Regions from separate parts of the Kitasatospora sp. NPDC048365 genome, predicted to be linked through region 3. Evidence: riboswitches for the same ligand, from Rfam matches in the RefSeq annotation. Region 3 holds a riboswitch; each other region holds the start of a gene.
What was found. A riboswitch is a leader RNA that binds a small molecule or an ion and turns the genes downstream of it on or off. The one in region 3 is predicted to bind S-adenosylmethionine.
Positions count from the first base shown of each region.

Region 1: linked by a shared signal. The riboswitch ahead of ACGFX4_RS16790 (aminotransferase class V-fold PLP-dependent enzyme) and the one ahead of thrC (threonine synthase) in region 3 are both predicted to bind S-adenosylmethionine.
Region 2: linked by a shared signal. The riboswitch ahead of ACGFX4_RS10380 (AAA family ATPase) and the one ahead of thrC (threonine synthase) in region 3 are both predicted to bind S-adenosylmethionine.
Region 4: linked by a shared signal. The riboswitch ahead of ACGFX4_RS33940 (IclR family transcriptional regulator) and the one ahead of thrC (threonine synthase) in region 3 are both predicted to bind S-adenosylmethionine.

Region 1 is NZ_JBICYJ010000014.1:78,434-86,039, forward strand. Features, by position in the region: gene ACGFX4_RS16770 (NYN domain-containing protein) at 53-1,414, opposite strand; gene ACGFX4_RS16775 (hypothetical protein) at 1,605-1,871, opposite strand; gene ACGFX4_RS16780 (rhomboid family intramembrane serine protease) at 2,020-2,874, shown strand; gene ACGFX4_RS16785 (Lrp/AsnC family transcriptional regulator) at 2,871-3,152, shown strand; gene ACGFX4_RS16790 (aminotransferase class V-fold PLP-dependent enzyme) at 3,160-4,521, opposite strand; SAM riboswitch class IV at 4,569-4,686, opposite strand; gene trpD (anthranilate phosphoribosyltransferase) at 4,754-5,827, opposite strand; gene ACGFX4_RS16800 (hypothetical protein) at 5,957-6,382, opposite strand; gene ACGFX4_RS16805 (heme-copper oxidase subunit III) at 6,671-7,291, shown strand; gene ACGFX4_RS16810 (c-type cytochrome) at 7,380-7,606, shown strand, end outside.
Region 2 is NZ_JBICYJ010000008.1:14,967-22,572, forward strand. Features, by position in the region: gene ACGFX4_RS10375 (type I polyketide synthase) at 1-701, opposite strand, end outside; gene ACGFX4_RS10380 (AAA family ATPase) at 776-3,910, opposite strand; SAM riboswitch class IV at 4,179-4,291, opposite strand; gene ACGFX4_RS10385 (hypothetical protein) at 4,355-4,972, opposite strand; gene ACGFX4_RS10390 (DUF1272 domain-containing protein) at 4,995-5,201, opposite strand; gene ACGFX4_RS10395 (TetR/AcrR family transcriptional regulator) at 5,318-5,878, opposite strand; gene ACGFX4_RS10400 (patatin-like phospholipase family protein) at 5,963-6,817, shown strand; gene ACGFX4_RS10405 (YdeI family protein) at 6,849-7,439, shown strand; gene ACGFX4_RS10410 (PLP-dependent aminotransferase family protein) at 7,453-7,606, opposite strand, start outside.
Region 3 is NZ_JBICYJ010000012.1:64,383-71,988, forward strand. Features, by position in the region: gene ACGFX4_RS14785 (extracellular solute-binding protein) at 1-1,237, shown strand, start outside; gene ACGFX4_RS14790 (DUF3263 domain-containing protein) at 1,247-1,474, shown strand; gene otsB (trehalose-phosphatase) at 1,524-2,372, shown strand; gene ACGFX4_RS14800 (trehalose-6-phosphate synthase) at 2,397-3,863, opposite strand; gene ACGFX4_RS14805 (glucosyl-3-phosphoglycerate synthase) at 3,937-4,947, opposite strand; SAM riboswitch class I at 5,087-5,219, shown strand; gene thrC (threonine synthase) at 5,237-6,520, shown strand; gene ACGFX4_RS14815 (MoaD/ThiS family protein) at 6,564-6,842, shown strand; gene ACGFX4_RS14820 (cold-shock protein) at 7,334-7,540, shown strand.
Region 4 is NZ_JBICYJ010000047.1:16,455-24,060, reverse strand. Features, by position in the region: gene ACGFX4_RS33960 (condensation domain-containing protein) at 1-756, opposite strand, end outside; gene ACGFX4_RS33955 (ABC transporter ATP-binding protein) at 1,191-3,059, shown strand; gene ACGFX4_RS33950 (ABC transporter ATP-binding protein) at 3,056-4,846, shown strand; gene ACGFX4_RS33945 (GlsB/YeaQ/YmgE family stress response membrane protein) at 4,933-5,202, opposite strand; SAM riboswitch class I at 5,359-5,501, shown strand; gene ACGFX4_RS33940 (IclR family transcriptional regulator) at 5,715-6,431, shown strand; gene ACGFX4_RS33935 (DUF5995 family protein) at 6,533-7,219, shown strand; gene ACGFX4_RS33930 (GuaB1 family IMP dehydrogenase-related protein) at 7,278-7,606, opposite strand, start outside.

The sequences.
Region 1 (7,606 bases), on a different contig from region 3:
TCGCGGCCACCCAGGCGCCCCGACCAGCACCGACGGAGCGCCTGAGCCCGGCTCAGCTCCGGGACAACCGATTCAGCAGCAGCACCGAGGCGACCGGTCGGGCACCGGCCTTGCGGACCCCGTCCGCCACCTCCCGGTCGGCCGAGACCACCACCACCGGACGGCCCTCCGGCTCGGCCCGCACCAGCCGGCGGATCAGCTCGTCCGCGGTCTCCCCGGTCCGGCTGAACCGCACCCGCACCCCGCGCGGCGGCGCCATGATCACCGGCACGTCCAGGTCCTGCCCGTCGAAGACGCAGGTCACCTCGGCCTGGGTGCGCTGGGCCAGCATCGCCAGCCCGCCCAGCAGCCGCAGCCGCTGCTGCTCCAGCGGCAGCGTCGGATAGCCGGTCTTGGTCACGTTGTAGCCGTCCACCACCAGGTGCACCTGAGGGATGGCCAGCAGCTGGTCCAGCAGCGCCGGGTCGTCCTCCGCCAGGCCCCGGCGGGCCACGTCGTTCGGCGAGGCCGAGCCCGGGACCACCGCCTCCACCAGGTCGGCCGGCCGGATCTGCGAGACCGGCAGCGCCAGCTCCCGCTGCAGGCCCTGCGCCGACTGCAGCACCGTGTCCAGCAGCAGCCGCAGCCGCATGTCCTCCACCGAGCGGCCCTCGCGGGCCGAGCGGCGGCCGGCCTCCACCGCCGCCTCCAGCTCGGTGACCCGGTGCCGCAGCCGGCGCGCCTCGGACTCCGCGGCGCTCCGCTCGGTCGCCACCGCGGTCCGCGCCGCGTCCAGCTCGGCCTGCAGCTTGCGGGCCTCCGCCTGCGCCCGCCGGGTGTCGCTCTCCAGCGTCCGCACCCGCTTGCGCAGCGACTCCACCTCGCGGCGCACCCCCTCGGCGTCCGCCCGGTGGCGCTCCTGCTCGGCCCGGGCCGCGCCGCGCGCCTCGGCCAGCTCCGCCTGGAGCTTCTCCACCAGGCGGCCGGCCTCGGCGGCCGCGCCCTCGGCGTCGACCCGCTCGGCCTCCTCGCCGGCCTCCGCGACCACCCGGGTCCAGCCGGGCGTGCGCAGCAGGTAGGCGGCGGCCGCCACGTCCATCGGGTCGGCGGCCGAGGGCACCGACCCGGCCTCCAGCGACTTCACCAGATCGGGCTGGCCGAGCCGCAGCCGTTCGGCTATCCGCAGCCGGAAGGCCGGCTCGGCCTCCAGTGCCGCGGCCAGCGCGGTCGCCGCGTACTTGGCCCGGCGGGCCGGCGTGAACTTGGCGTACTGGCGCAGCGAGGCGGGCAGCTCGGCCGGCGGGATGGCGCCGAGCGCGTCCGCGGCGATCCCGACCACCCGGCGCCGCACCCCCTCGGGCAGCGGCCGGTCCAGCACCTCGGCCGGCTCCTCGGCAGGCCCGGAACCCTCCGCCGGCCCGCTCGCTGCCTCCACCACGTCGTCGGCTCCGATCCTGATCACTGGGCGGTGCCGGTCGGCCGGTTGCCGACGCCCTGGAACTCACCGCTCCCTGCAATTGTCCCGTCTACCCTGCCCCACCGACAGCACCCCCGCTACGAGTCCGCCCCGCGGCCCACCCCGGACGGGGCAGAACGCGGGGCGGGGGTCGCCGGACGGGCCTGCGTCAGGCCTGCTGCTCGCCCTCGGCGGCAGCCTCCTCGGCACCCGGACGGGCCACCAGCTCGACCTGGTCCACCGCGTTGCACCAACGGCAGCGCACCGACTCGATGGTCTCGGCCAGCACCTCGGTCTCCTCGACCTTGGAGTCGCCGGACAGGTCGAAGTGCACGAAGTCGATCACCCGGGAGGAGCGGGTCACGTCGAAACGGGTCAGGTTGCCGCACAGCGTGCAGCGCCAGCGGGTCTCGTCAGTCGGCGCGGCGATGGTCACCAGGGGTCCTCTCGGCGGGTTCCGGCTCGGATCTCCAAGCCTATTGCCTGCACCGACGCGCCCGGGAACCGGTCCACGGCGCGGACACTTCACCCGTCCGCAGCACCCCGCGGTGTCGCCGGGGCGGCCCCGAGGAATGCTCCCCGGCATGGTGCTCCCCGTCCTCGACCGGGCCGCTCCGCCCGCCCCCGGGCCGGGCCCGGCCCCCGTGGTCACGTACGCGCTGATCGCCGTCTCGGCGCTGGTGCTGCTGCTCGGTCCGAGCGGCGTCAATCCGCTGTACGGCACCGGGGCCGCCCGGCTCTGCGCCGAGCAGCGCTACGAGCACCGCTGGGGGGCCGTCCCCGCCGAACTGATCGACCGTCGGCCGCTCTCCGCCGAGCGCCTCCAGCAGATCGCCCCGGTCACCCCGGACTGCGTGCTCTCCCCCACCCCGGGGAAGGTGCCCGCGCTCTCGGTGCTGACCTCGCTGTTCGTGCACGCGGGCTGGCTGCACCTGCTGGGCAACCTGCTCTTCCTCTTCGTCTTCGGCCCCGGGGTGGAGCGCAGGCTCGGCCGGGCCCGTTTCCTGCTCTGCTACCTGGCGATCGGCTACCTCGCCACGTACGGCTTCGCGCTGGCCGAGGCCCGTACCCCGGACGCGGTCCGGGCGCTGGTCGGCGCCTCCGGCGCGATCGCCGGGGTGCTCGGCGCGTACCTGCGGCTGTACCCGAGGGCGCGGGTGACCACGCTGGTGCCGGTGCTGCTCTTCCTGCCGCTGCGTTTCCCCGCCTGGCTGGTGCTCGGCCTGTGGTTCGCCCTGCAGTGGTGGTCGGTGCGCGACGGCGGCTCGGGCGTCGCGTACCTGGTGCACGTCATCGGCTTCACCGCCGGCTGGCTGTTCACCTGGGCCGCCTGCCCGCGGACCGCGGGCCCGCCGGCCGCCCGCCCGCCGACCGGGAGACGCGGCGACAGGGCGGCCGATACGCTGGCCGCACCCCCGTTTACAGGAGCGCCAGAGTGATCACTGCGATCGTCCTCATCAAGACCAGCGTCGACCGGATCCCCGAGATCGCGGAGGCCGTCGCCGCGATCGACGGGGTCAGCGAGGTCTACTCGGTGACCGGCTCCTGCAACCTGGTGGCGATGGTCCGGGTGCGCCGTCACGAGGACCTCGCCGAGGTGATCCCCGGTCAGGTGAACAAGGTGCCCGGCGTCACGCACACCGAGACCCAGATCGCCTTCCGCACCTACTCGCAGCACGACCTCGAGGCGGCCTTCGCGCTCGGCCTGGACGAGTAGCCCCCGCTCACCTGCCCGAGGTGTCGGCCACGCAGCGGCCGTCCTCGTTGCGGTAGGTCCACTTGGCGCCGTCCGCGACCAGCTCGCGGACGGCTGCCAGGAAGCGGTCCACGTGCTCCTCCGGGGTGCCCGCGCCGAAGCTCACCCGGATCGCGTTCAGGCTCCGCTCGCCCGGCAGCGACGGCTCCGGCGCCCCGCACTCGCTCGGCGCGGCCTCCTCGCCGCCCAGCAGGGTGCGCACCAGCGGGTGCGCGCAGAACAGCCCGTCCCGGACGCCGATCCCGTACTCGGCGGAGAGCGCCGCCGAGAAGTGCGAGCTGTTCCAGCCCTTCACCACGAACGACAGCACGCCGACCCGGGCGGCGTCCTCCCCGAACAGGCTGAGCACCCGCACCTCGGGCACCTCCGCCAGACCCTTCTTCAGCTTCTCGACCAGCTGCTGCTCGCGGGCCTCCAGCTCGTCGAAGCCCGCCTCGCCCAGCGCCCGGCAGGCGGAGGCGATCGCGTAGGCGCCGATCACGTTCGGCGAGCCGGCCTCGTGCCGGGCCGGGCCCTGCTGCCACTCCACCGCGACCGAGCCGTCCACCTCGCGCGCCACCGTCCGGCTCGCCCCGCCGCCGGCCAGGTACGGCTCGGCCGCGTCCAGCCAGTCCGCCCGGCCCGCCAGCACCCCGGCGCCGAACGGGGCGTAGAGCTTGTGGCCGGAGAAGGCGATCCAGTCCACGTCCAGCTCCCGCACCGACACCCGGTGGTGCGGGGCGAGCTGGGCCGCGTCCAGCACCACCCGGGCGCCGTGCCGGTGGGCGACCCGGGTCAGCTCGGCGACCGGCCACAGCTCGCCGGTGACGTTGGAGGCGCCGGTGACGCAGAACAGCTTGGGGCCCTCGGGGGCCCCGGCCAGCGCGGCGTCCAGGGCGGCGACCGCCTCGGCGTGCGAGCGCGGGGCGCGCAGGTACGACACCGTCAGGCCCTCGCGGCGCCACGGCAGCAGGGAGGCGTGGTGCTCGGTCTCGAAGGCGAACACCCGGGTGCCGGCCGGCAGCACCCCGGCGAGCAGGTTCAGCGAGTCGGTGGTCGCCCGGGTGAAGACCACCTGGTCGCCCGCGCGCAGGTCGAGGAAGTCGGCGACGGTGCGGCGGCTCTGCTCGAACAGGTCGGTGGACAGCTGCGAGAGGTAGCCGGCGCCGCGGTGCACGCTGCCGTAGTACGGGGCGTAGGCGGCGATGTCGTCCCAGACCCGCTGCAGGGCGGGCGCGCTGGCGGCGTAGTCGAGCGCGGCGTAGCCGACCTTCTCGCCGGAGGCCAGCGGCACCTGGACGTCGTGGCCGAGCACGGCAAGGGGGGCACAGATCTCGGTGGAAACGGCCATGGGATGCACTCCTCCTGGGGTAAGGACCCCGGGGTGCATCGACCGGTGGTCCGCGCTTGCCGCGCGGACGGATCGCCGCGAAGCCCGGTCTTCACCCAGGGCACCCCGCCACGGACGGAGGGTTGCCGGACAGCAAGCTGGGGCTTGTCGCTGCCACTCATGACCTAGTGCCAGACCCTAGCATGATCTTCGGGGGCTCGGCAGCCCCCGAAGACCACGCGTCGTTCGAGGGCTACTTGGTGGTCGCCTCGGCCCAGCGCTTGAGGGTGGCCTCGGCCGCGCCGGAGTCGATCGCGGCCACCGTGCGCTCCATCGCCGCGGCGATCTGCTCGGCCAGCGGAGCGTCCGTCAGGTCGAGCGCGACCAGCGCCGCGGCGCTGTTGAGCACGACCGCGTCGCGCACCGGACCGCGCTCGCCGGCGAACACCCGGCGGGCGACGGCCGCGTTGTACTCGGGGTCGGCCCCGCGCAGCGCCTCGATGCCCACCAGCTCGATCCCGACCTCGCGCGGGTCGAACTGCGTCTCGGTGACCGTGCCGCCCCGCACCACCCAGACGTGCGAGGTGGTGGAGATCGTCAGCTCGTCGAGCCCGTCGTCACCCCGGAACACCAGTGCGCTCGCGCCGCGGGCGGCGAGCACGCCGGCGATCAGCCCGGCCAGCCGGGTGTCGAAACAGCCGATCGCGTGTGCGGTGACCCGGGCCGGGTTGGTCAGCGGGCCGAGGATGTTGAACGCGGTCGGCACCCCGAGGTCCCGTCGGGCCGGGGCGGCGTGCCGCATCGCCGGGTGGAAGCGGGCCGCGAAGCAGAAGGTCAGCCCGACCTCCTCGGCGATCTCGGCGACCCGGCGGGTGCTGACGTCGGGGCTGATCCCCAGCTTCTCCAGCACGTCGGTCGCGCCGCTGGCGGACGAGGCGGCCCGGTTGCCGTGCTTGACCACCTTGGCGCCGGCCGCGGCCGCGACCACCGCCGACATGGTGGAGATGTTGACGGTCTTCGCCCGGTCGCCGCCGGTGCCGACGATGTCGACCGCGGGGCCGGGGATGTGCAGCGGCTCCGCGTGCGCGTACATCGACTCGACCAGACCGGAGATCTCCTCGACGGTCTCGCCCTTGGCCCGCAGCGCGACCATGAAGCCGGCCACCTGGGCGGGGCTGGCCTCGCCGCTCATGATGCGGTCCATCGCCCAGGCGGTGTCCGCCCGGTCGAGGTCCTCGCCGCGGAGCAGGACCGACAGGACGTCCGGCCAGGTGCGGACCACCTGCGCGGGGTCGCTACCGCCGTTCGCAGAGTGCACGTTCACCATGGCCGTCTCCAGCTCGTCTCGGTACCGGCGGAAGGCCGCCGGAAGGATGTGAGCCAGCCTAGCGAGAGCGACGGGAGCGATGCGGGCCGTTCCCGACCCGCATCTCTCCAGGTGAGACAGGTCCGACCGTCAGCGGTGCGCGGGCGTCCGGCGGGCCATGCGGGCGGTCAGCAGCGTGGTGGCCGCCGAGGCCAGCGCCACCGGGTCGACCGGGTGCGAGACGGCGGCGTCGGCCCGGCTCCAGGCGGCCAGCCAGGAGTCCTGCGGGCGGCCGATCAGCACCAGGACCGGCGGGCAGCCGTAGATCTCGTCCTTGAGCTGCCGGGTGAGTCCGAGCCCGCCGGCCGGCACGGCCTCGCCGTCCAGCACGCAGAGGTCGACACCGCCGCGCTCCAGCGCCTTCAGCACGGCCGGGGTGGTGGCGCACTCCAGGTACTCGATCGCGGGGAGGTCCGCGGCGGGCCTGCGGCCCAGCGCCAGGGTGACCTGCTCGCGGGTGTTGCGGTCGTCGCTGTAGACGAGAACGGTGAGCGTCTCGTCGGTCGTGTGCGCCATGGGCCCTGCTCCCGGGTGCTCGTCCTCTTATATGTGCCGCTCCGAACGGCCCAGTGTGATCCGGACCACGTTCACTCCGGATGCTACTCCCGCGCACCCCCGCCCGTGAGCCCCTGACGCGATCTCCTTCAACGCGCCACGCCCACCGGTCACCCGCCCGGGGGACGCCGCCACCGCCAGACCGAACAACCATCAGAAAACGGACGGAGCCCCAGGTGGGCATACCGCACGCACCGGACACTCCGAGGGAGACCCCCCGGCGTGAAGACGGAATAAGGGACCGACATAATGTCCGTCGTGGCGACAGCAACAGCAACAGAAACCGGACACGCGCACGGAGCGGTCAACCGGCCGAACCTGGTCAGCGTGGGAACCATCGTCTGGCTGAGCTCGGAGCTGATGTTCTTCGCGGCCCTGTTCGCGATGTACTTCACCCTCCGCTCCGTCAAGGGCGCAGAGTACTGGCACGAGAAGGCCGAAGCCCTCAACGTGCCGTTCTCCCTGACGAACACCATCATCCTGGTGCTCTCCTCCCTCACCTGCCAGCTCGGCGTCTTCGCCGCCGAGCGCGGTGACGTGAAGAAGCTCCGTTCGTGGTTCTACATCACCTTCGTGATGGGCGCGATCTTCATCGGCGGGCAGATCTTCGAGTACACCGAGCTGGTCAAGAAGGACGGCCTGTCGCTGTCCTCGGACCCGTACGGCACGGTCTTCTACCTGACCACCGGCTTCCACGGTATGCACGTGACGGGTGGTCTGATCGCCTTCCTGCTGGTCCTCGGACGGACCTACGCGGCGCGGCGCTTCACGCACGAGCAGGCCACCGCCGCGATCGTGGTGTCGTACTACTGGCACTTCGTCGACGTCGTGTGGATCGGCCTGTTCGCGACCATCTACCTGATCAAGTAACCAGCCGACCACGCCCCTGACCCGGTCTCAGCCGCCGGGACGTCGGGGCGGGCCGGCTGTCGACCGATCCTGACACCGGGGTTATTCCGTGAAAAAGCTCTCCGCACGACGGCGCCACCCACTGGCAGCGCTGGTCGTCCTACTTCTCGCCCTGGCGGCCACCGGGGGGCTGTACGCCGCGTTCGCGCCCGCCGAGAAGGCGCAGGCCGACACCTCCGCGCAGTCGCTCGCGATCGACGAGGGCAAGAAGCTCTTCGCCGTGGGCTGCTCCTCCTGCCACGGCCTGAACGGCCAGGGCTCCTCCGACGGTCCGAG
Region 2 (7,606 bases), on a different contig from region 3:
AAGCCGTTGGCGCGGGCGTCGAAGGTGAAGCTCCGGTCGTCCGGCGACAGCGCGCCGAACCGCTCCATGGCCAGCGCCGAGTCCGGCGCCAGGTTGAGGTGCACGCCCGCCGCCAGCGCGTACTCCGCCTCGCCGGACCGCAGCGCCTCCACCGCGAGGTGGACGGCGACCAGCGAGGACGACTGCGCGGAGTCCACCGTCAGGCTCGGCCCGCGCAGGTCCAGCGCGTACGACACCCGGTTGGCGATGACACCCCGGTTGAGGCCGGTCAGCGTGTGCCGGGTGGGCGAGCCGGTCCGGGCCGCCAGCGCGGCGTAGTCACCGCCGATCGCGCCGACGAACACCCCGGTCCGGCTGCCCGCCAGCCCGGCGGGCACCACCCCGGCGTCCTCCAGCGCCTCCCACGCCAGTTCGAGCACCAGGCGCTGCTGCGGGTCGGCGGCGGCCGCCTCGGCCGGGGTGATGCCGAAGAAGTCGGCGTCGAACCGGTCGACCTGCTCCAGATACCCGCCCGCCCGGACCGGCTCGCCCTCCGCGAACCGGCCCGCCGGAGGCGCCCCGACCGCGCTGCGGCCGGCGTCCAGCAACTGCCAGAACGCCTCCGGGTCCGCCGCGCCGGGCAGCCGGCACGCGGCGCCGATCACGGCCACCGCCTCCGGTGAGCCGGCGTCGAGCACGGACGGGTCGGGGAATTCCGCCATGGTGGGTTCCACTCCTGGGGCCGGTGTCGTCTTCCGTCCCGCAGCGTCCCCCGCCGACCCGACCCGCCGGGCCCCTACGCAACCCCTGTCGTACCCCTAGCCCCGAGGCCGAACGGCACCCCGACCCCGGTCCCGCCCGCCGACGCTGCCGCACCGCCGTCCGCGCCGCCGACCACCGCTGCCAGGTCCACCCGCCGGCGGACCCCCAACTTCCGGTACACCTTGGTCAGATGCTGCTCCACGGTGCTCACCGTGATGAACAGCCTGCGCGCGATGTCCCGGTTCGACAGCCCGCGGACCGCCAGCTCCACCACCCGCCGCTCGGCGTCCGACAGCCCCTCCGCGGGCGGCCCGACGGCCGGTTGCAAGGCTCCGGGATGCACGGGCACCGGGTGCGCGGCGGCCGGAGGGCCGAGCGTCGGAGCGGTGGGCGTCGGAGCGGTGGGCGTCTGCGGCTCGACGGCCGGATCGGCGACCGCCGCGTGCGCCACCGCGGCCTGCGTGAGCGCCGGGACCACCGACAGGGCCGGGCTGCGGCGCAGCCGACGGTCCGTCAGCCGGGCGCCGCCCGGGTCGCCGTCGGTCCGCTGCGCCTCGCTGAGCTCGGCCAGTGCCCCCGCCAGGTCCGCCTCCGCGCCCGCTTCCTCCAGCAGCTCCACCGCCTGCTCCAGCAGCGCGGTCCGCTCCGCCCGCTCCCCCGCCGCCGCCCGGATCCACAGCGCCTGCCCGCGCAGCCGCAGCGGACCCGCCTCGCCCAGCCTGGCCAGTTGCTGGTCCGCCAGGAACGCGGCCGCCTGCGGACGGCCCAGCGCGAGCTGCGCCCGGGCCGCGCCGAGCCGCCACGGCGCCATCGCGGGCAGGTGCTCCAGGCCCCAGCGGGCCATGGTGTCGCCGCACGCGCGGTACTCCCCCAGGGCCTCCTCGGCCCGTCCGACCGCCAGCAGGTGCCCGGCCCGGGCGTACCGCAGGTGCAGCCCGGCGGGCGTCCGCGCCATGCCGTCCGGTACGGCCAGCCCCAGGAAGCGCGCCGCGTCCTGGTGCAGGCCCAACGCCGTCCGGGCCGCCACCATCGTGGACAGCGGCAGGCCCACGGCCACGCCCCACGCGTCCGGCGTGACCTGCGCGAACGCCGCCCGCGCCGCCTCGTCGGCGGTCCGCAGGTCGCCCTGGCGCAGGGCCGCCTCCGCCCGCAGCGCGGAGTACAGCGCCTGCCACGGCGTGCCGCAGCGCAGCGTGCCGCGCTCCGACAGCACCCCGCACCAGTACGCCGCCCGGTCGGCCCGGTCCGCGTACAGCAGCACCGTCAGCGCCGCACTCAGCGCCTCCATCCCGGGCCCCTCCACCCGCTGACCCGGCCGGCCGTCCCGCAGCAGCGCCTCGGCCCGGACCACCGCCTCGCCGACCGCGACCGTCCCCGCGAGCAGCCCGGCCAGCAGCCGCATCCCGCCGGGTGCCTCGGCCTCACCGGCCGCGCGTGCCGGCAGCAGGGAGGGGTACCAGTACCCCAGCCAGGTCCGCAGTCCCGCGCTCGCGCCGGTGTTCCCCGCGCCCGCCTCGAACCGCTCCAGCGCGGCCACGCCGTCCTCCGCGCGACCCTGCCAGAACAGGTGCCGGATCTCCTTCAGCTCGTGGCGCAGCGCCCCCGCGCCGTCCCCGACCGTCCCGGGCAGCGACGGCACGCACCGGAACGCCACCGCATCCCCGTACGCCGCCCCCGCCCCGGGCACCACGGACGCGTACGCCGCCGACCCGGCCACCGGGGCGTCGGCCCCACGGCCCACCGACGGCCCGGCCGCGAACGCCGCAACGCCGCCGGAACCCACGCCGGCCGCGGACGTCCGAGCGCCGCCGGGCACCGCGACCGCCCCCTGCTCGGCGCTCGCCCCCACCCGGACGTCACCACCACCGTCGCCGGCGCCCGGACCGTCCACCGCCACCGCCACCGCCGGCCCAGCCACCTGCACCGCCGCGACGGCGGCCGCCGGCTCGCCCTCGGCCGCCGTGTCCGCGGACCACGGTGGCCGCCGGTAGCCCTCGGCCGCGCGGGCGTGGCCGGCCACGGTCCGGGGTTCGGCCCCGGCGGCGCTCAGCAGGCGGGCGGCCCGCTCGTGCAGGCTCGCCAGTTCCTCGGGCCGCATCGCGGCGAGCAGGTCCCCGGCCGCGCTGGCGTGCCGGAATCCGCCGTCCCGGAACAGTCCGGCCGCGTGCAGCAGGTACAGCGCCCGCGGCAGCGCCTCGGCGGGCAGCAGCAGCAGTTCGGCGAGCAGCGCGGGGCTCGCCGCGGCTCCCAGCACCGCGACGCCGCGGGCGTACCGCAGGGCCAGCGGGTCGATCCGGTGCAGGCAGTGCATCAGTCCGCGCCGGTAGCCCTCGCCGGCCACCAGGTCGGCCACCAGGTCGGCCGGTGTCCCGGCGCGTTCCTGATCGTCCATCAGCGCGTGGACCAGCAGCGGGTTCCCGCCGGTCAGTTCGTGCGCCGCGCGGCCCGTCCGGACGGCGGTCGCGGCCCCGAACCGCTCCCGGACGAGCTGGTCCACCAGCTCACGCGACAGCACGTCCAGCCTGACCTGCCGGTGGTGCGGCTGGCGGGCCAGCTCGACCTCGAAGAACGGGTTCGGCGGGGTCATCGTCTCGCGCGAGCTGAGGACGGTCAGCACCCCGCTGTTCCTCGTCCGGCGGACCAGGTACAGCAGGAACTCCAGCGACTGCGGGTCGGCGTCCTGCCGGTCGTCGACCGCGATCAGCACCGGACCGCGTGCGGCCAGCCCCCGCACCAGGCCGAACAGCCCTTCCAGCGTGGGCTGTCCGAGCCGGCCCTCCAGCCCCTCCGCGGATCCCGGCCCGGCCGTCCGGGCCCGCCGCGCGGCCTCCACCGCGCCCTGCGCGAGCAGGGTCTCCGCGGCGGCCTCCTCGGTCGGATCCAGCGGCGCGCTCTGCAGCAACTGCCGGGCCAGGCCCAGCGGGAAGTCCCGCTCCAGCGGGGATCCGGTGCCCATCAGGACGGTGGCGCCGCGCTCGGCCGCCACATCGCTGAAGCTGTACAGCAGTTCACTGCGGCCGCTGCCCACCGACCCGTGCAGGGCGACGACCGTGCCGACGCCGGCCTCGCACCGGTCCAGGGCCTGCGCCAGGTGCCGGTACTCGGCCTCCCGGCCGGCCGGCAGCGTTCTCGGAAGGGCGTGCGACGCACGCACGGGGGCGATGGACATCCGTACTCCTGAAGCAGGCCGCGAGGGAGCGCGGCCGCACGGCGCCCCCTACGCGGAAATCGCGAAGTTCATGGTCGGGTCCTCCTGTCGGCCCACCGGACGGCACGTCACGCGCCCCGGTCCTCGGCCGACCGTCCTCAACGACACAGCGAACTGGCACGCCTCAGCAGGTCGATGTCGAGCCTCGCCACCAACCGGAGCCCGACCGTGCGACGTCCGACCGCCCCCTGGGCCACGACCTTCTCCATCCCCGCCCCCGAGGGGCACACGACTGCGCTTGCGGCATGACGCCATGCCACCTGGCTTATCCCCGGGGCACCCCACCGCAGTGTGGGGGTTGCCGGTCAGTCGGCCGGGGCCGTGGGACTGACACTCTTCGCCGCGTTCGAGTCTAGGAAGCCGCTGGTCGGCCCGTCAATCCGATCCCGAGTCGCGGAACACCGCTCACTCGTCGAACCACACGACCAGGCGCACGTTGTCGTCACCGTGCTGCGCCGCGAGCGCCTCCATGGCCGTCCACACGGCCTGCCACTCCCCGGTCGCGGTGACGGCGTCCTTGCGGCGGAGGGTCACCGATCGGTAGAGCGTGTCCCCGACGAGCCACTCGCTCCCTTCGGGCCACTGCCGCTCCTCGCCCCTCGCCAGACCGACGGCCTCGGCGAACGCGGGACTCCAGGACGACTTGCCCGTCAGCCGGAGCCCGTGCGCGGTCCGGCGGTACTCGTGGAGCCGGCTGTCGGGCCGCTCCGCGGGCTCGTCCCAGTCGACCGCCTTCACCTCGGCCCAGCCGATCCAGGTGGTGCCGTGGAAGCCGTCCTCGCCGTACCACTCCGTCAGCTGCGCGAACCGCGCGGCCACGCCGGCCGAGGCGTCGACGGGCAGACCCCGGCCCGCGGCCAGGGGGCGGAAGTTCGCGTAGTTGCGAACCCCGAAGAGGCACCCGAACACGTCGTAGTCACGGTCCGGGAAAAGGGATTTCAGATCGTGTGCGGTGTTCCAGATCGACTCCTGATCGTCCTGCGGCGCCCGGTACTCCAGGTAGCCGCTGATATCCGTACCCATGCCGGACATCATGCCGAGCCGGTCAACTGCTTTCGCCCGCGCCGACCCGAACCGCCCCGCGGCGGGGACGGGCGACGAGCTCGCCGCCGCAGTTGGGGCAGATGTCCTGCATGGCCTCGCTGCAGGGCACGCAGAAGGTGCACTCGTACGTGCAGATCCGGGCCGGCGAGGTCTCGGTCAGCTCGGCGACCTCGCAGCGTTCGCAGCGGTCGCGCATCTCCAGGGCCATGACGGTCTCCGTTCCGGGTTCGAACATCCACCTCCATGATCGCCACCGCGGATCGCCGCCCGGAAGCACCACCCGTGACACCTTTCCGCAAGATCCCGCCACTCCGACCGGCGCGTTCACCGCCGGAGGAGCTCGCAGAAGCGGTCCAGCGCCCGGTCGGTGCGGTCACGGTCGCCGGTGTTCGCGAGGTCGAACAGCAGGCCCCGGACGACGGCCATGACCAGAGTCGGCGTGGCGGTGTCGTCGGGGCCCGTGGTGACGCCGCGCAGTGCGGCACCGAGGGTGCCGAACCAGCCGGTGATCGCCTCGGCCCGGTCCGGGTAGTTCTCGGGGTGGACGAGGCCGTCGGCGTGCACCTCGAAGAACAGCCGGACGAACGGGGCGCGCTCCGGTGCGCTGATCCAGGCCCAGATGCCGCGCAGGTGCTCCTCCGGGGTGGCCGCCTCCACCGGCAGGCAGTCGGCCATCCGGTTCGCGCCGCGGCGGCGGGCCTCGGCGAGGACGGCGGCGACCAGCTCCTGTTTGCTGCCGAAGTCGTAGAGCAGCATCCGCGGGCTGGTGTCGAGCGCGGCAGCGAGCGGCCGCAGGCTCAGCCCGGCGAGGCCGTGCGCGAGGACGTAGTCGGTGGCACGCGCCAGCGTCGCCTCGCGCCGCGCGGGATCAGGGGGTCGCCCCACGGTCGGTCGTCCCTCCTGTCGGGCGCATCTGACACTGCATCAGTATATGGTACGACTGTTTCACTAACGGGGAGGGAGACAGTCATGCACGCACCCGAGAGGGCACCTGACCGGGCACTCGTCCTGGGCGCCGGAGGTCTCGTCGGCACGGCCTGGACCGCCGGGCTGGCCCGCGGACTGCGCGACCGGGGAGTGGATCTCGCCGAGGCCGACCTGTTCGTCGGCACCTCGGCCGGCGCGATCGTCGCCGCGCTGCTGGCCACCGGCCAGGACCCCGCCCGGCTCGCCACCCCGGCACGCCCCGCCGGGTCCGCCGCCACCCCTCCCCGGGTGGACGGGCGCCGGCTGGGCGAGGTCTTCGCCGAACTCGGCAACGCCGCCGCCGACCCGGACGGCGCCCGACGCCGGGTCGGCCGGATCGCCCTCGCCGCCGACACCGGCCCCGAGCAGGCCCACGTCACCCGGATGCACGCCATGGTCGGCGCCGACACCTGGCCGGACCGGCCGCTGCTCGTCCCGGCGACGGACGCCGAGACCGGCGAGCAGGTGGTCCTCGACCGTACGAGCGGCGCTCCGCTCGCCTCTGCCGTGGCAGCCGGCACGGCCTTCCCCGGCCTCTACCCGCCGATCACCGTCGACGGCCGCCGCTACCTGGACGGCGCCCTGCACTCCACCACCAACGCCCGCCTCGCGGCCGGAGCCCGCACGCTCGTCGTCGTCGACCCGCAGGCGCACCTGTTCCCCCGCACGCTGCTCGACCGCGAACTCGCCGTCGCCGCAGCGCACACCGCGGTGACCGTCGAGCCCGATCCGGCCTCCCTGCGCGCCTTCGGCCCCGACCTCAACGACCGGACGGCCTGGGAACCCGCCTACCACGCGGGCCTCCACCAGGCCGCCGATGCCGCCGAGCAGCTCCGTGCCGCCTGGTGCGAGCCCTGACCGTGTCCGCTCCCGCCGTTAGCCTGGCGGGATGGAGAGCAGCGAGACGATCGCCGGGGTCGAGGTCCTGCCGTTCGCGGACGAGCAGGCGTTCACGGAGTGGCTGAGCGGCCATCACACCCGCACCGAGGGCGTGTGGTTGAAGCTGGCGAAGAAGGGCAGCGGGATCCCGTCGCTGACCAGTGACCAGGCGGTCGACGTGGGCCTGTGCTTCGGCTGGATCTCGGGTCAGCGGCGCGGGCTGGACGAGCGGTACTACCTGCAGAAGTACGTGCCGCGGCGGCCGGGCAGTCTGTGGTCGCAGGTCAACGTCGAGAAGGTGGCGGTGCTCACCGCGGAGGGCCGGATGCGCGAGCCGGGCCTCGCCGAGGTCCGCCGCGCGCAGGCGGACGGGCGTTGGGAGCGCGCGTACGAGTCGCAGCGCACCGCGACCGTGCCCGAGGACCTCGCCGCCGCGCTGGCGGCCGATCCGGACGCGGACCGCGCGTTCCGGGCGCTCGACCGCACCGGCCGCTACCTGGCGGTCCTGCCGCTGCTCCAGGCGCCGACGGACCTGGTCCGGCGGGCCCGTCTGGAGCGTACGGTCTCCCGCCTCGCCGACGAGGGCCGCACCGGCGCGTAGCCCCGGGCGCCCGTCAGTCCAGCAGGTCCTCCGGTGTGGCGCGGGCGACCCGGGCGAGGGTGTCGAGTGCCTGGGTCAGGACGGGCAGCGGCGGCGAGGCGAGGCCGACCCGGACCGCGGACGGCGTGGAGCGGGTGTCGACGGCGAAGGCGGCGCCGGGGGTGACG
Region 3 (7,606 bases):
CGTCCTCGCCGGCTCGCTGCTGCTCGCCGGATGCGGCACGCTCACCGGCGACGGCGGTGACGTCACCCTGCGGATGGTGGCCGCCGACTACGGCGACAACGAGGCCAACAGCACCAGCCACTACTGGGACGACGTGGTCCAGCGCTTCCAGGCGGCCACCCCGGGCATCAAGGTCAAGATCGAGACGGTCAGCTGGACCGACATCGACAAGCGGGTCGGCGAACTGATCGCCGCCGGCAAGACGCCCGACATCGTGCAGACCGGCGGCTACGCCGACCAGGTCGCCGCCGAGCGCCTCTACCCGGCCGGCGACGTGCTGTCGATCGACACCCAGGTCAACATGCTGGACGCCTTCTCCAAGGCCGGCCAGGTCTTCGGCAGCCAGTACGGCATCCCGTTCGTCGCCTCCACCCGGGTGTTCGTCTACAACAAGGCGATCTTCCAGAAGGCCGGCATCACCGCACCGCCGACCACCTGGGACGAGCTGCGCAAGGACGCCGAGCTGATCAAGGCGAAGGTGCCCGGGGTCACCCCGTACGCGCTGCCGCTCGGGCCCGAGGAGGCCCAGGGCGAGTCGATGATCTGGACCATGAGCGGCGGCGGCTCGCTCGCCGACAACGCCGGCAACTACACCATCGACTCGCCGCAGAACCGGGCCACCTTCGGCTGGCTGCGGACCAACCTGGTGGACAAGAAGCTCACCTACGCCGACCCCGGGACGGTCGACCGCAAGACCGCGTTCGCCGACTTCGCCGCCGGCAAGGTCGGCATGCTCAACGGGCACCCCGGACTGGTCCGCAAGGCGATCGACTCGAAGATCGACTACGGCACGGCCGCCATCCCGCGCCGGGACGCGGCGGCCAAGCCCAGCACCCTCGGCGTCGCCGACTGGATCATGGCCTTCAAGGCCAACGGCCACAAGGCGCAGATCAAGAAGTTCCTCAACTTCGTCTACCAGAAGGAGAACACGCTCAAGTTCGACGAGCAGTACAACCTGCTGCCCGTCACCCAGGACACCCGCGCCGAGATGACCGGCAGCGGCAACCACCAGGACCTGAGCGAGTTCCTGAACGCCCTGCCGAACGCCAACTTCTACCCGCTCGGCGACCCCTCGTGGGACAAGGTCAGCGTGCTGGTCAAGCAGAAGATCGGTGCCGCCGTCCGGCCCGACGGCGACAAGGCGCTGGCCGACCTGCAGGGAGTGGCGGCCGCCGAGGCGGGCAAGGTCCGGCGATAGGCTCGGCCCATGGCTGGGCTGAGTGAGCGGGACCTCGCCGTGCTCGCGCTGGAGGCGCGGCAGTGGCGGACGACGGGCGCCAAGGAGCGGGCGGTCCGGGAGGAGCTGGGAATCTCGGCCACCCGGTACTACCAGCTGCTCGGCGCCCTGCTCGACCGCGAGGAGGCGCTCGCCCACGACCCCGTCCTGGTCAACCGCCTACGGCGGGTCAGAGAGGCCAAGCGCCGGAGCCGGTAGGCCCCGACCGCGGCCCGGAGGACAGCCCTCCGGGCTTAGTGTCGGGTGCATGGGTATTCCTGAGGGCATGACGGCTGCCGGGCGGGACGGGGTGGCCGGAGTGGTGGCGCAGCCGTCGCGGACGGTGGTGGCACTGGACTTCGACGGGACGCTGGCGCCGATCGTGGCCGACCCGGCATCGGCGCGGGCGCACCCGGGCGTCGCGGCCGCCCTGGCCGCGCTCGCCTCGCTGGTCGACTCGGTGGTCGTGGTGACCGGCCGGCCGGCGGCGGTGGCGGTGGAGTACGGGGGGCTGGCGGACGTCCCCGGGCTGGAGCGCCTCACCGTGCTCGGCCAGTACGGCGCCGAGCGCTGGGAGGCCGCCACCGGCGAGGTGGTGGCGCCGGAGGTGCACCCGGGGGTGGCCGGGGCGCGGGCGGAACTGCCCGCCGTGCTGGCGCGGGCGGGCGCGCCCGAGGGCACCTGGGTGGAGGACAAGGGCCGCGCCCTGGGCGTGCACACCCGCCGCACCGCCGACCCGGACGCGGCACTGGACCTGCTGCGCGCCCCGCTGGCGGAGCTCGCCGAGCGGCACGCGCTGATCGTGGAGCCCGGCCGGATGGTGCTGGAGCTGCGCCCGCCGGGCGTGGACAAGGGCGCCGCGCTCACCGGCTACCTGGCCGAGCGCGGACCGGGCCCGGTGGTCTACGCCGGGGACGACCTCGGCGACCTGCCCGCGTACGCGGCGGTCGAGCGGCGGCGGGCCGAGGGCCTGCCGGCGCTGCTGGTGTGCAGCGGGCCGGTCACCGGCGAGCCGCCGGTGCGCGAACTCGCCGACCGGGCGGACGTCGTGGTGCCCGGCCCGGCCGGCGTGGTGGAGCTGCTGAGCGGTCTGGCGGAGCTGATCCGGGCGCGTTGAGGCAGGTCGGGGCGGGTCGGCCGGTCAGAGCGCGGCGAGCTGGTCCAGGAACCACTGCTGCGGCGGCAGCGCGGTCGCCGCGGCGGCCAGCCGCTTGGTCCGGTCGGCCCGCTCCGCCGCGGGCATGGTGAGCGCGGCGTGCAGCGCGTCCGCGGTGGCGATCACGTCGTACGGGTTGACGGTGATCGCGTCCTCGGCCAGCTCGGCGAAGGCGCCGGCCTCCCGGGACAGCACCAGCGCGCAGCCGCCGTCGGAGACCACCGGGATCTCCTTGGCGACCAGGTTCATGCCGTCCCGGATCGGGTTGACCAGCGCCACGTCGGCCAGCCGGTAGGCGGCCAGCGAGCGCGGGAAGTCGTCGTTGACGTGCAGGATCAGCGGCTGCCAGGTCGCCGTGCCGAACTCGTCGTTGATCTCGTGGGCGATCCGCTGCACCGCGGCGGTGTACTCGCGGTACTCCGGCAGGTCGTGCCGGGAGGGGTAGGCGAAGGCGATGTGCACCACCCGGTCCTGCCACTCGGGCCGGGTGCGCAGCAGGTGCCGGTAGGCGAGCAGGCCGCGGACGATGTTCTTGCTCAGCTCGGTGCGGTCGACCCGGACGACGGTGCTGCGCTCGCCGACCGCCTCGCGCAGGGCGGCGAGCCGGGCGTCCACGTCGGCGCGGTGGGCGCGCTCGCGCAGGAAGTCGGCGTCCGCGCCGAGGGCGTGCACGCCGAGCGCGGTGGTGCGGCCGTCGTGGGTGACGGTGAGTGCCTCGCGGTCGACCTCGGCGCCGAGCACGCTCTCGCAGCAGTCGGCGAAGGCCAGCGCCCAGCGCCTGGTCAGGAAGCCGGCCCGGTCGGCGCCGAGGATGCCGGTGAGCACGGCGGCGGCGACGTCGTCGGGCAGCAGCCGGTAGTACTCCGGCGGGGCCCACGGGGTGTGCGAGAAGTGGCCGATCCGCAGGTCCGGTCGGAGCGCGCGGAGCAGGGCCGGGGCGAGCGACAGGTGGTAGTCCTGGACCAGGACGGCGGCGCCGGGGGCCGCCTCGGCGGCCAGCGCCTCGGCGAAGGCGGCGTTGTAGGCGGTGTACGACTCCCATTCCCGGCGGAAGCGGTCGTCGAAGTTCGGCGTGGTCGGGGTGTCGTACAGCAGGTGGTGGACGAACCACAGGGTGGAGTTGGCGACGCCGTTGTAGGCGCGGGCGAAGGTGCCCGGGTCGATGTCCAGCATCCGGACGGCCTGCCCGCCGACGTCGTGGCCGGCCAGGTCGAGCCGCCCGTCGGGTGCCTGCCGGGCGGCCTGCCGGTCGGCCTCGGAGAGCGCGGCGCACACCCAGACCGCGGACGGGTCGTCGATCGCGGACAGCCCGGAGACCAGGCCGCCGCCGCCTCTGCGCAGGGTCAGCGTGCCGTCGTCCTCGCTGATGAAGGACACCGGCCCGCGGTTGGAGGCCACCAGGATCGGGGCTGAGCCGGACTGGTTCGAACGTTCGGACGCGAGATCGGCCATACAGCCAACCTTGCCGGGCACCGGCCGGTACAAACCACTCGACGCGGCGGGCACCCGGCGACCGATCACGGGTTCAGCCCGCTCGGCGGTTGCGGCGGTACTCGGGGAGGGTGGTGATCGGGGGGCGTTCGGTGGCGCCGACCGGGTGGGTGTGCGGGGCGAAGCCGGCCGGGGTGCGGGTGAACTGGGTGAGCTGCGGGCGGACCAGGTCGGTGGAGGCCTTGAGGCGGTGGGTGCGGTCGAGCCGTTCCAGCGCGGTGCGGTAGATGGTGGCGGCCATCCGGCCGAGCGCCTGGCCGTCCTGGTGGCGGTGGTGCCGGACGCCCACGTCGACCTGGGCGAGGGCGTCCAGGCCGACCTCGTCGAGGGCGTCGACCAGCAGGCCGAGCTCGACGCCGTAGCCGGTGGGGAAGGGCAGCCGCTCCAGCAGCGAGCGGCGCGCCGCGTACTCGCCGCCGAGCGGCTGGACGAAGCCGGCCAGCTGCGGCCAGTGCAGGTTGAGCAGCGGCCGGGCGACCAGCTCGGTGACCCGTCCGCCGCCCGCCGGGACGACCGCGCCGTCCGTCTCCAGCGGCCGGTCGTACATGGCCTTGACCAGCTGGATCGCCGGATCGGTGAGCAGCGGCCCGACGATCCCGGGGACCAGGGCGGGGTCGAACTCGCGCAGGTCGGCGTCGACGAAACAGACGATCTCGCCGGAGGTGACCAGCAGGGAGCGCCAGAGCACCTCGCCCTTGCCGGTCTCGGCGGGGATCCGGGGGAGTATCGCGTCCCGGTGGACGACGCGGGCGCCGGCCGCGGCGGCGGTCTCGGCGGTGCGGTCCACCGAACCGGAGTCGACCACCACCAGTTCGTCCACCAGCGGCGCCTTCTCCATCAGCTCGGTGCGGATCGCGGAGACGATCTCGCCGACCGTGGGCTCCTCGTCGAGGGCGGGCAGCACCACGCTGACGGTGCCGGCCGCCCCGGCGGCGCGCTTGGCGGCGAGCAGCTGCTCCAGCGGCCGGTCGGCGGCCGTCCAGGAGCGGCGGCGCAGCCAGTCGGCCACCTCCGGGAGGACCCCCAGGTCATGCTCGGCGGGCAAGATCTCACTCCCTCGTCGGGTCTGTCTCGGGTGTCGGACGGTATGCGGTCGCCGTCCGGGCCTTCGGATACAGTCTTCGTACTGCGATCAGACCTTCGCACGCCGGGGTCGCCCGCAGCGCATGACCACAACTTCACAGAGCTCATCCAGAGGGACTGAGGGAACGGCCCGTTGAAGTCCCGGCAACCCTCCCGCGCGGCTTTCGCAGGCCCCCGCGGGACCAGGTGCCAATTCCGTCCTGTGGCGCGCCCGCGCCATGGGGAAGATGAGGAGAGAGGCCTCCGCCATCATGGCTACCGCTACCCCTGCACCCTCGACGTCCGTCGACCTCGGCCCCGCCGCCGCGCTGTCCTGTCGCGAGTGCGGCACCCGCTTCCCGCTCGGCCCGAGCTTCGCGTGCCTGGAGTGTTTCGGCCCGCTGGAGATCGCCTACGACTACGGCTCGTACGAGGCCGAGGAGCTCCGCAAGCGGATCGAGGCCGGTCCGACCAGCATCTGGCGGTACGCGCCGCTGCTGCCCGTCCCGGCCGACGTCGCCGAGAAGCCGAACCTGAACCCGGGCTGGACCCCGCTGGTCAAGGCCGACAACCTGGGCCGCGAGCTGGGCTTCACCGCGCAGCTGCACATCAAGGACGACTCGGGCAACCCGACCCACTCCTTCAAGGACCGGGTGGTCGCCTGCGCGATCGAGGCCGCCCGCGCCTTCGACTTCACCACCCTCTCCTGCTCCTCGACCGGCAACCTGGCCGGCGCGGTGGGCGCGGCCGCCGCCCGGGCCGGCTTCAAGTCCTGCCTGTTCATCCCGCACGACCTGGAGCAGGGCAAGGTCGTGATGGCCGGTGTCTACGGCGGCGAGCTGGTCGGCATCGACGGCAACTACGACGACGTGAACCGCTTCTGCTCCGAGCTGATCGGCGACCCGGCCGGCGAGGGCTGGGGCTTCGTCAACGTCAACCTCCGCCCGTACTACGGCGAGGGCTCCAAGACCCTGGCGTTCGAGATCTGCGAGCAGCTCGGCTGGCGGCTGCCGGAGCAGATCGTCATCCCGATCGCCTCGGGCTCCCAGCTCACCAAGATCGACAAGGGCCTGCAGGAGCTGATCAAGCTCGGCCTGGTCGAGGACCGGCCGTACAAGATCTTCGGCGCCCAGGCCGAGGGCTGCTCCCCGGTCTCCGCCGCGTACAAGGCCGGCCACGACGTGATCCGCCCGGTCAAGCCGAACACCATCGCCAAGTCGCTGGCGATCGGCAACCCGGCCGACGGCCCGTACGTGCTGGACATCGCCCGCCGCACCGGCGGCGCCGTCGAGGACGTCACCGACGCCCAGGTGGTCGAGGCGATCAAGCTGCTGGCCCGCACCGAGGGCATCTTCGCCGAGACCGCGGGCGGCGTGACCGTCGGCGTGCTCAAGAAGCTGGTCGAGACGGGTCAGCTGGACCCGTCGAAGGAGACCGTCGCGATCAACACCGGCGACGGCCTGAAGACCCTGGACGCCGTCTCCGACGCCGGGATGACCGCCGTCATCAAGCCGTCGCTGGAGTCCTTCCGCGCCGCCGGCCTCGCCACCGCCTGACCTGCCCCCTCGCCGCCCCCCGCTCGACCCAAGGAGTGCCCGCATGAGCGCCACCGTCCGCATCCCGACCATCCTGCGCACCTACACCGGCGGCGCCGCCGAGGTCACCGCCGAGGGCGACACCCTGGCCGCCGTGATCGCGGACCTGGAGGCCAACCACACCGGCATCTCCGCCCGCATCCTGGACGACGCCGGCGCGCTGCGCCGCTTCGTCAACGTCTACGTCAACGACGACGACGTGCGCTTCGCCGAGGGCCTGGCGACCGAGATCAAGGACGGCGCGTCCGTCTCGATCATCCCCGCGGTGGCCGGCGGCTGCTGAGCCACCGTCACTCGCCCATTAGCGCCTGAGAGCCGCCGTCGGGGCCGGAACCTGGATTTCCGGTCCGGACGGCGGCTCTCGGCATTGCCCGCGGGAATTCCCGCACGTCGGGAGGTATAGAGTGCGAACGCCCGCACTCTGCGCGGCCCGTCGCGGGTCGGGTACGCAGGGCCTGTCCGGCCGCTGAGACGGACCTGGGACAGTGCGGCCCCGATCCTGTCAGGTCGTCGTCAGGATTCTCCGAGGGATATGCGGTGATCGGTCCGTTATGTCCCCTGTGAATTGCCGTGGATGCGGCTTTCATCCCGTCATATCCCTTGTCGGGGACGGTGATTTCCCGGAAGTTGACCCTGTTGCAGAGGGCACTTATCCGGATACATTCAGCCGCGACAAGGCTTGCCTCCGGGGGGGTTCCCCAGGCCGGCCTTCAGACCTTGGGCCCGCGGCGTGCGGGTCCGTGAAGGGCCAGCACAGCACTAGGGGAGTTCGGAATGGCTCAGGGCACCGTCAAGTGGTTCAACGCCGAGAAGGGCTACGGCTTCATCGCGGTCGACGGTGGTGCGGACGTGTTCGTCCACTACAGCGCGATCCAGATGGACGGCTACCGCACCCTCGAAGAGGGCCAGCGGGTTGAGTTCGAGATCTCGCAGGGGCAGAAGGGTCCGCAGGCGGACATGGTCCGTTCGCCCGAGGCCTGATCCCCTCAGCACCACGCAGCAGGCCCGCACGGCTCGTCCGTGCGGGCCTGCGGCATGCCCGGGACA
Region 4 (7,606 bases), on a different contig from region 3:
GCAGCGGTCGGCGAGGGCGGTGGCGGCCAGCGCGGCCGCCGGGGAGTCCATGCCGAGCCGGACGAAGCGTTCGGGCCGTCCCTCGTCCCCGGCCGGGGCCGGCGGGAAGAGCGTGGCGGGGACCTTCTCCAGGGTGCTCCGCCAGTAGGCGACGGCCGCGGCGCCGCGGGCCGCGCCGACGCCCTCGGACTCGTACCGGGCCTGGTCGACGGGCTGCCACTCCGGCTCCGGCGCCGGCGTCCCGGCGAGCAGGTCGCCCAGCTCGCGGAGGAGTTCGCGGACGCCCCAGAAGTCGACCCCGAGGTGCGAGAAGACCAGGGCGAGCCGGGCCGGGCGGCCGTCCTCCAGCACCAGGGTGGCGCGGAACGGGACCTCGGTGTCGTGCCGGAAGGTGCGCCGGACCAGGGCGTCCGCCACCTGCTCGGCCAGGTCGTCGGCGGCGCCGGGCGCGGCCTCGGCGATCTCCAGCGGGACGCTGCCGCGGTCGGCGACCTCCTGGATCCAGCCGCCCTCCGCGGTCTCCCGGAAGAGCGTGCGCAGCGCCTCGTACCGGGAGACCAGCGCGGTGAGCCCGTCGACGACCTGATCGACCGTCAACTCCGGCGGGACTTCGACGATCCGTCGGATGTTGAAGTAGTGCGCCTCGCCGTCCAGCCAGCGGATGGACTTCCAGATGGCACGCTGGCCCCAGGTCATCGGTGCGGTCGCGGCTCTGCTCCCGTGGAAGTCCAGGGAGCGGGCGCCTCGGTGGTCCATGGCGTTTCCTCACGCAGGCTGGTGCCGCGGCCGGACGGCACGCGGAGCGGTGCCCCCGGCGGGCGGGGGCACGAGGACGTGGCAGAGCTGGGACGGGATGCCCGCGCGGCGGGCGGCGAAGGGGGCGGCCGGTCCGGGATCGCCGGGCGGGCGGCAGCGGGAGCCTGGCTCGACCTGGCCCGATGACGGACGTTACCCACCGCCGCCAGCGAATGTCTAGACCATTTGACCAGTCCTTTGTTGGTCTGTTCGTCACCCAACGTTCACTGCAGGGATCCTGATCGTTCATCAGTGGACATGCCTTGACGCCCCGCACCGGTCTGGACCAGACTCCAGGACTCGTGCCGCACGGCGACAGCGCCGTCCCGTTCGCTCGGCACTTCCCAGGCCCTCGCCTCCCTGCCGACCGCCCACCGAACCGGAGGCGCTCCACCGTGCCCGCACGCACCTCCCCACCCCGTACCCGACGGCCGCTCCTGCGCCGGCGGGCGCAACGGTGGGTCTCCACCGCCCGGTTGCTCCGGCAGCTGCCCGCGGGAGCCCTTGCGGCCGTCGCCGCCATGCACCTCGCGGTCGGGCTGCTGCCCATCGGATTCATCCTCGCCACCAGCCACGTCATCGCCGGGCTGCCCGACGTCGTGGGCGCGCATCCCTCCGACCGGGCCACCGCCCGGCTCGGGCTCGCCGTGCTGCTGGCCGGCTGCGCCTTCCTGCTCCAGCAACTCCTGGCGCCCTTCCAGACCCTGGCCGCCGAGCTGGTCTCCCGGCGGGTGGACGGCGCCCGGATCAGCGGACTCATGGCCTGCGCCCTGGACGGCCTGCCGCCGGAGGACCTGGATCGGCAGGAGGTGCTGGACCTGCTCGCGGAGGCCCGCGGCGGCTTCGACCGGACCTCCCCCACCCCCGGTGACGCCACCGCCGGAGCGCTGGCCCTGCTCGCCCGCTACGCCCAACTCGCCGGTGCCACCGTGATGGTGGCCGTCGTACTGGGTCCGCTCCCGGCCGCCGTGGTCGCCGTCACCGCGCTGGTCATCCGCTACGGGCAGCGCGACTCGCTGCGCCGGTTCGGCGCCGTCCGGTCCACCATGGCCGGACGGCGGAGGCGGCTGGCCTACCTCCGGCGGACCGCCAGCGGCAGCGGGCTCGCCAAGGAGGCCAGGCTGCTGGGGCTGGTGCCCTGGCTGCGCGAGCGGCACGGCGAGGAGGCCCGGGCCTACCTGCAGCCGCTCTGGGCCACCCGGCGGCGGCTGCTCCTCGCGCCGTTCGTCGCGCTCGCCGCGCTCGGGCTGATCGGCGGCGCCACCGCACTGGTCCTGCTCGCGCGCGGCGGCGCGACCGGTACCCTCTCGCTGCTCCAACTCAGCGCCGCCCTGCAGGCCGTGCTGATCCCGATGCGCTTCGGGGTCTTCTTCCCGGAGAGCGACATGCAGACGCTGTACGGGCTCACCGCGGAGGACGCCCTGCGGCAGTTGGAGGACCGCGTCCCCGCGCCGCGGACCGCGGCCGACGGCCCGGTGGCCCCGCACGGCCCGATCCGCTTCGAGCAGGTCGGCTTCCGCTACCGTCCCGACACCCCCGAGGTGCTCCGCGGCCTCGACCTGGAACTGGCCGAGGGCGCGTCCACCGCGATCGTCGGCCTCAACGGCGCCGGCAAGACCACCCTGGTGAAGCTGCTGGCCGGGCTGCACGGCCCGACCGGCGGCCGGATCACGGTCGGCGGCACCGACCTCGCGGCCGTCCCGCCCGCCGCCTGGCACCGGCGGATCGCCGTGATCTTCCAGGACTTCGCCCGCTTCGAACTGACCGCCGCCGAGAACATCGCGCTGGGCCGCCCGGAGCTCCTGGCGGACACCGCCGCGCTGCGCACCGCCGCCGAACGCGCCGGCGTCCTCGACACCCTCGACCGGCTGCCGCACGGCCTGTCCACCGTGCTCAGCGCGCAGTACGAGGGCGGCACCGACCTCTCGGGCGGGCAGTGGCAGCGGGTCGCCCTGGCCCGGGCCATGCTGGCCCTCGCCGACGGCGCCTCCCTGCTCATCCTCGACGAACCCACCGCACAGCTCGACGTCCGCGCCGAGGCCGCGTTCTTCGACCGCTTCCTGGACATGTCCCGCGGCGTGACCAGCGTGATCATCGCCCACCGCTTCTCCAGCGTGCGCCGCGCGGACCGCATCCTCGTCCTCGCCGACGGAGCGGTCGCGGAGTCCGGCACCCACGAGGAACTCCTCGCCCTGGACGGGCAGTACGCGGCGCTCTTCCGCGCCCAGGCCGAACGCTTCACGGAAGAAGGGGCCCTGCGATGACCGTCCTGCTCCTGGCGGTGCACCACCTGCTGCGGCTGGCCTGGCGCTGCGACCGGCGCCGGCTGCTGCGCGCCTGCACGATGATGCTGCTCGGCTACCTCGCCACGCCGCTGATCGCGCTCAGCCTCAAGGGCCTCACCATGGCCGCGGTGGCCGGGCACACCGGCACGGCCGCCCTGCTCGGCCTGACCGCCGCGGTGCTGCTGGTCCTCGAACTGATGATGAACCACTTCGCGCACCTGTCCTACTTCGAACTGGGCGACCTCGGCGAGGTGGAGCTGCAGAACGAGCTGCTCGCCATCGCCCACGGCGATCCGCACCTGGAACGGCTGGAGTCGGCCCGGTTCGCCGACGCCCTGGCCCTGGTCCGCGAGGACCTGCCGCGCACCCGGGCCTCCCTGGAGGCGGTCCTCCAACTCGGCGGGCTCGCCCTGCAACTGGGGCTGACCGCCGTGCTGCTCGGCGGCCTCAACCCCTGGCTCCTGCTCCTGCCGCTCACCGGCGTCCTGCCGGTGCTCGCGGGCAACCGCGCACAGCGCCGGCTGGACGCCGCCAAGGAGCGCACCGCCCGCCACGTCAGGTTCGGACGGCACCTGCTGGACACGGCCACCTCGCCCTCCCCCGCCCGGCAGATCCGGCTCGCCGGGGCCGGCCCGCTGCTGATCGAACGGCACCGCGACGCCTGGGCCCGGACCACAGCCGAGCTCCGCCGCGCCCACACCGCGGCCGCGGCGCTGCGGGCCGGCGGCCAACTGGCCTTCGCCGCCGCGTACGGCGCCGCGATCTGGACCGTCGTCCGGCAGGCCGAGCACGGCACCTCCGGGCTGGGCGACGTCATCCTCGTCATCACCCTGGCCGCCCAGCTGTCCCTCCAAGTGGCCACCGCGCTGGGCCTGCTGGCCGTCCTCCAGGACGCCGGCCGGACCGCGCAGCGGCTGGCCGAGCTGCGCGAGCAGGCCCCCGACCCGGGCGTCCGCCCGGAAGGCCCGCTCCGCCCCGCACCCGCCGCGCTCACCCGGGGCATCCGGCTGGAGAACGTCGGCTTCGCCTACCCCGGCAGCGCACGACCCGTACTGGAGGACGTCAACCTCGACATCCCCGCCGGCAGCGCGCTGGCCGTCGTCGGCGAGAACGGCGCCGGCAAGTCCACCCTGATCAAGCTGATCTGCGGACTCTACCGGCCCACCGCGGGACGGATCCTGGTCGACGGCGTCGACCTCGCCGAGATCGACCCCCGCGCGTGGCAGAGCCGACTGGCCGCGCTCTTCCAGGACTTCGCCCGCCTCGAACTCCGGCTCCGCGACAACACCGGCATCGGGGACCCGGAACGGATCGACGACGACGAGGCGCTGCGCTCCGCGCTGGCCGCGGCCGACGCCGCCGGCGTCGAGGCGGCCGTCCCCGGCGGCCTGGACGGGCTGGTCGGCCGCGGCTACGGCGACGGCACCGACCTCTCCGGCGGGCAGTGGCAGAAGCTCGGCCTGGCCCGGACCCTGCTGCGCCGAGAACCGCTCCTCCTCACCCTGGACGAGCCCGCCTCCGCGATGGACGCCACCGCCGAACAGGCCCTGTTCGAGCGCTTCGCCCGGCTGGTCGCCGACTCCGGCGCCCGCACCGGCGCGGTCAGCCTGCTGGTCTCGCACCGCTTCTCCACCGTCCGGATGGCCGACCGCATCGTCGTCCTGGAGGACGGCCGGGTCCGCGAGTGCGGCACCCACGCCGACCTGGTCGCGGCCGACGGCCTCTACGCGGAGCTGTACGCCCTGCAGGCCCGGATCTACGCCTGAGCCGCGCCCCCGCGGCGGGCAGGACGACGGACGGCCGGAGCCGCGGCGCCCCCGCCGGTGGTGGCGCAGTTCCCCCTGACGGAGCGCTACCGGCCGGATCGGGACCTGGTCCAGGCGGGGGCGACCACGCCGACCAGCAGGACGGCGAAGCCGATCTGCAGCAGGTGCCGGATCCAGTCGATGCCGCCGGTGTGGCGTACGCCGATCCAGCCGGAGACCGCGTTGCCGAGCCAGGCGCCGGCGGCGCCCAGGAGCATGGTCAGCCACCACGGGATCGACTGCGGTCCACGGAGGATCAGCTTGGCGAGGACGCCCAGCACGAAGCCGATGAGGAGGATCCACAGGAGTTGGAACATCGCGTCGGTCCCTTCCCGGTCGTCCGCCGTCCGGACGACGGCAGGCGATTTCCATGATCGGCCCGTTCGGCCGGACGGGCATCTCGACCCGCCGGACGGGCACCCCGACCCGAAGTGGCTGGCAAGCCGCGCCGGGAGTCTTGTAAGGTTCCTCGCGAATCATCCAGAGGGGTGGAGGGACCGGCCCTACGAAGCCCCGGCAACTCCCCGGTCGTCACGGCGCTCGAAGCTCGCGCCGCGCAACCGGGTCCAGTGCCAACTCCGGCTCGTCGCCAACGTGGCGGCGGGGAAGATGAGGAGTGCTTCTGTGCTGCCCCGTGCCGCGGCCCCTGCCGCCCCCTGCGCCGTGCTGATCCCCGGCGCCCTGCCCACGCCGATGTCCACCCGTCTCGTCCCCGACGCGGGCTCTTCGCCGACCTCTTCGGCCCTCCCCCGCTGACGATCCCCGCTCCCCCTGCCCGGAGCCCCGGGGGCGTCAGGCCCCCGGGTACGAGACTGGAGTACCCCCACCCATGGACACCCTGAGCGGCGTCGGCGTGCTCGACAAGACCACCGCGATCCTCGGCACCCTGGAGGCCGGCCCCACCTCGCTGGCCGGCCTGGTCGCGGCGACCGGCCTGGCCCGGCCGACCGCCCACCGCCTCGCCGTCGCCCTGGAGCACCACCGCCTGGTCGCCCGCGACCTGCAGGGCCGGTTCGTGCTCGGGCCGCGGCTGGCCGAACTGTCGGCGGCGGCCGGCGAGGACCGGCTGCTCTCCGCGGCCGGACCGGTGCTGACCGAGCTGCGCGACCTGACCGGCGAGAGCGCGCACCTGTACCGGCGGCGCGGCGAGCAGCGGGTCTGCGTGGCGGCGGTCGAGCGGGTCGCCGGGCTGCGGGACACCGTGCCGGTCGGCTCCTCGCTGTCGATGAAGGCGGGTGCGGCCGCGCAGATCCTGCTGGCCTGGGAGGAGCCGGAGCGGCTCTACACGGCGCTGCGCGGGGCCCGGTTCACCGCGACGGCGCTGAGCGGGGTGCGCCGCCGGGGCTGGTCGCAGTCGGTGGGCGAGCGCGAGCCGGGGGTGGCGTCGGTGGCGGCGCCGGTCCGCGGTCCGGGCAACCGGGTGGTGGCGGCGCTCGCGGTCTCCGGCCCGATCGAACGGCTCACCCGGCACCCGGGTTCGCGCTTCGCCGACGCGGTGGCCGAGGCCGCCGAGCGGCTCTCCGCGGCGGTCACCCCCCACCCCTGACGCCGTCCGCCCCCGGTCGCGGCCGTGTGCGCGCGGCGGCTTGGAGCGGCGGAGGTCCGGTGCGACAGTGGGGCTTCCGGACGAACCGATGGGACGACCGTATGACGATCAGCCAGCTTCCGACGGTGGACCAGGTGATCGAGCGGATGGCCGCCCTGTCGGCCGAACTCCCGCCCACCGACGGGGTCGCGGTCTTCAACTCGATGTACCTGACGGTGACCCGGCTGGTCCGCGCGCAGCTGGACGCGGTGTACTTCGACGACCCGGCCGCCCTGGCCGACCTCGACTCCGGCTTCGCCGTGCGCTACCTGGACGCGGTCGACGCCGACCGGGCCGGGCGCCGGCCGGCCGCCTGCTGGCGCCCGCTGTTCGAGCTGCGTGCCACCCCGGGCATCCACCCGCTGCAGTACGCGTTGGCGGGCATGAACGCCCACATCGAGCACGACCTGCCGCTCGCCGTGCTGGACACCTGCCGGCGGCTGGGCCGCGAGCCCGAGCAGCTGGCCGCCGACTACCGGCGGGTCAACGACCTGCTCGCCCGGGTCGAGGACGAGGTCCGCGACGCGCTGCTGCCGGGCCCGGACGACCTGCCGGTGGCCGACCCGCTGATGCACGTGGTCGGCGTCTGGTCGGTCGACCGCGCCCGGGACGCCGCCTGGGCCAGCGTCCTCGCGCTGTGGGGGCTGCGCCGCGTGCGGCCGGCGTACGACGCGGTGGCGGACGCGCTCTCGCACTCGGTCGGCATGGTGAGCCGGGCGCTGCTCACGCCGCTGGACGGCAAGGTCTGAGCACGCGCGAGGGCCGGTCCCCCGCCGCGGTGGCGGGGGACCGGCCCTCGGTGCCGGATCAGGCCCAGCTGGAGTGCAGCGGCTTGCCCTCGGCGTAGCCGGCCGCGCTCTGCACGCCGATGATCGCCTTCTGGTGGAAGTCCTCCAGCGAGGAGGCGCCCGCGTAGGTGCAGGACGAGCGGACACCGGCCACGATCGAGTCGATCAGGTCCTCGACGCCGGGGCGGGCCGGGTCGATGAACATCCGCGAGGTGGAGATGCCCTCCTCGAAGAGGCCCTTGCGGGCGCGGTCGTACGCCGACTCGTCGGAGGTGCGGTTGCGCACGGCGCGGGCGGACGCCATGCCGAAGCTCTCCTTGTACTGGCGGCCGTCGGCGGCGGTCTGCA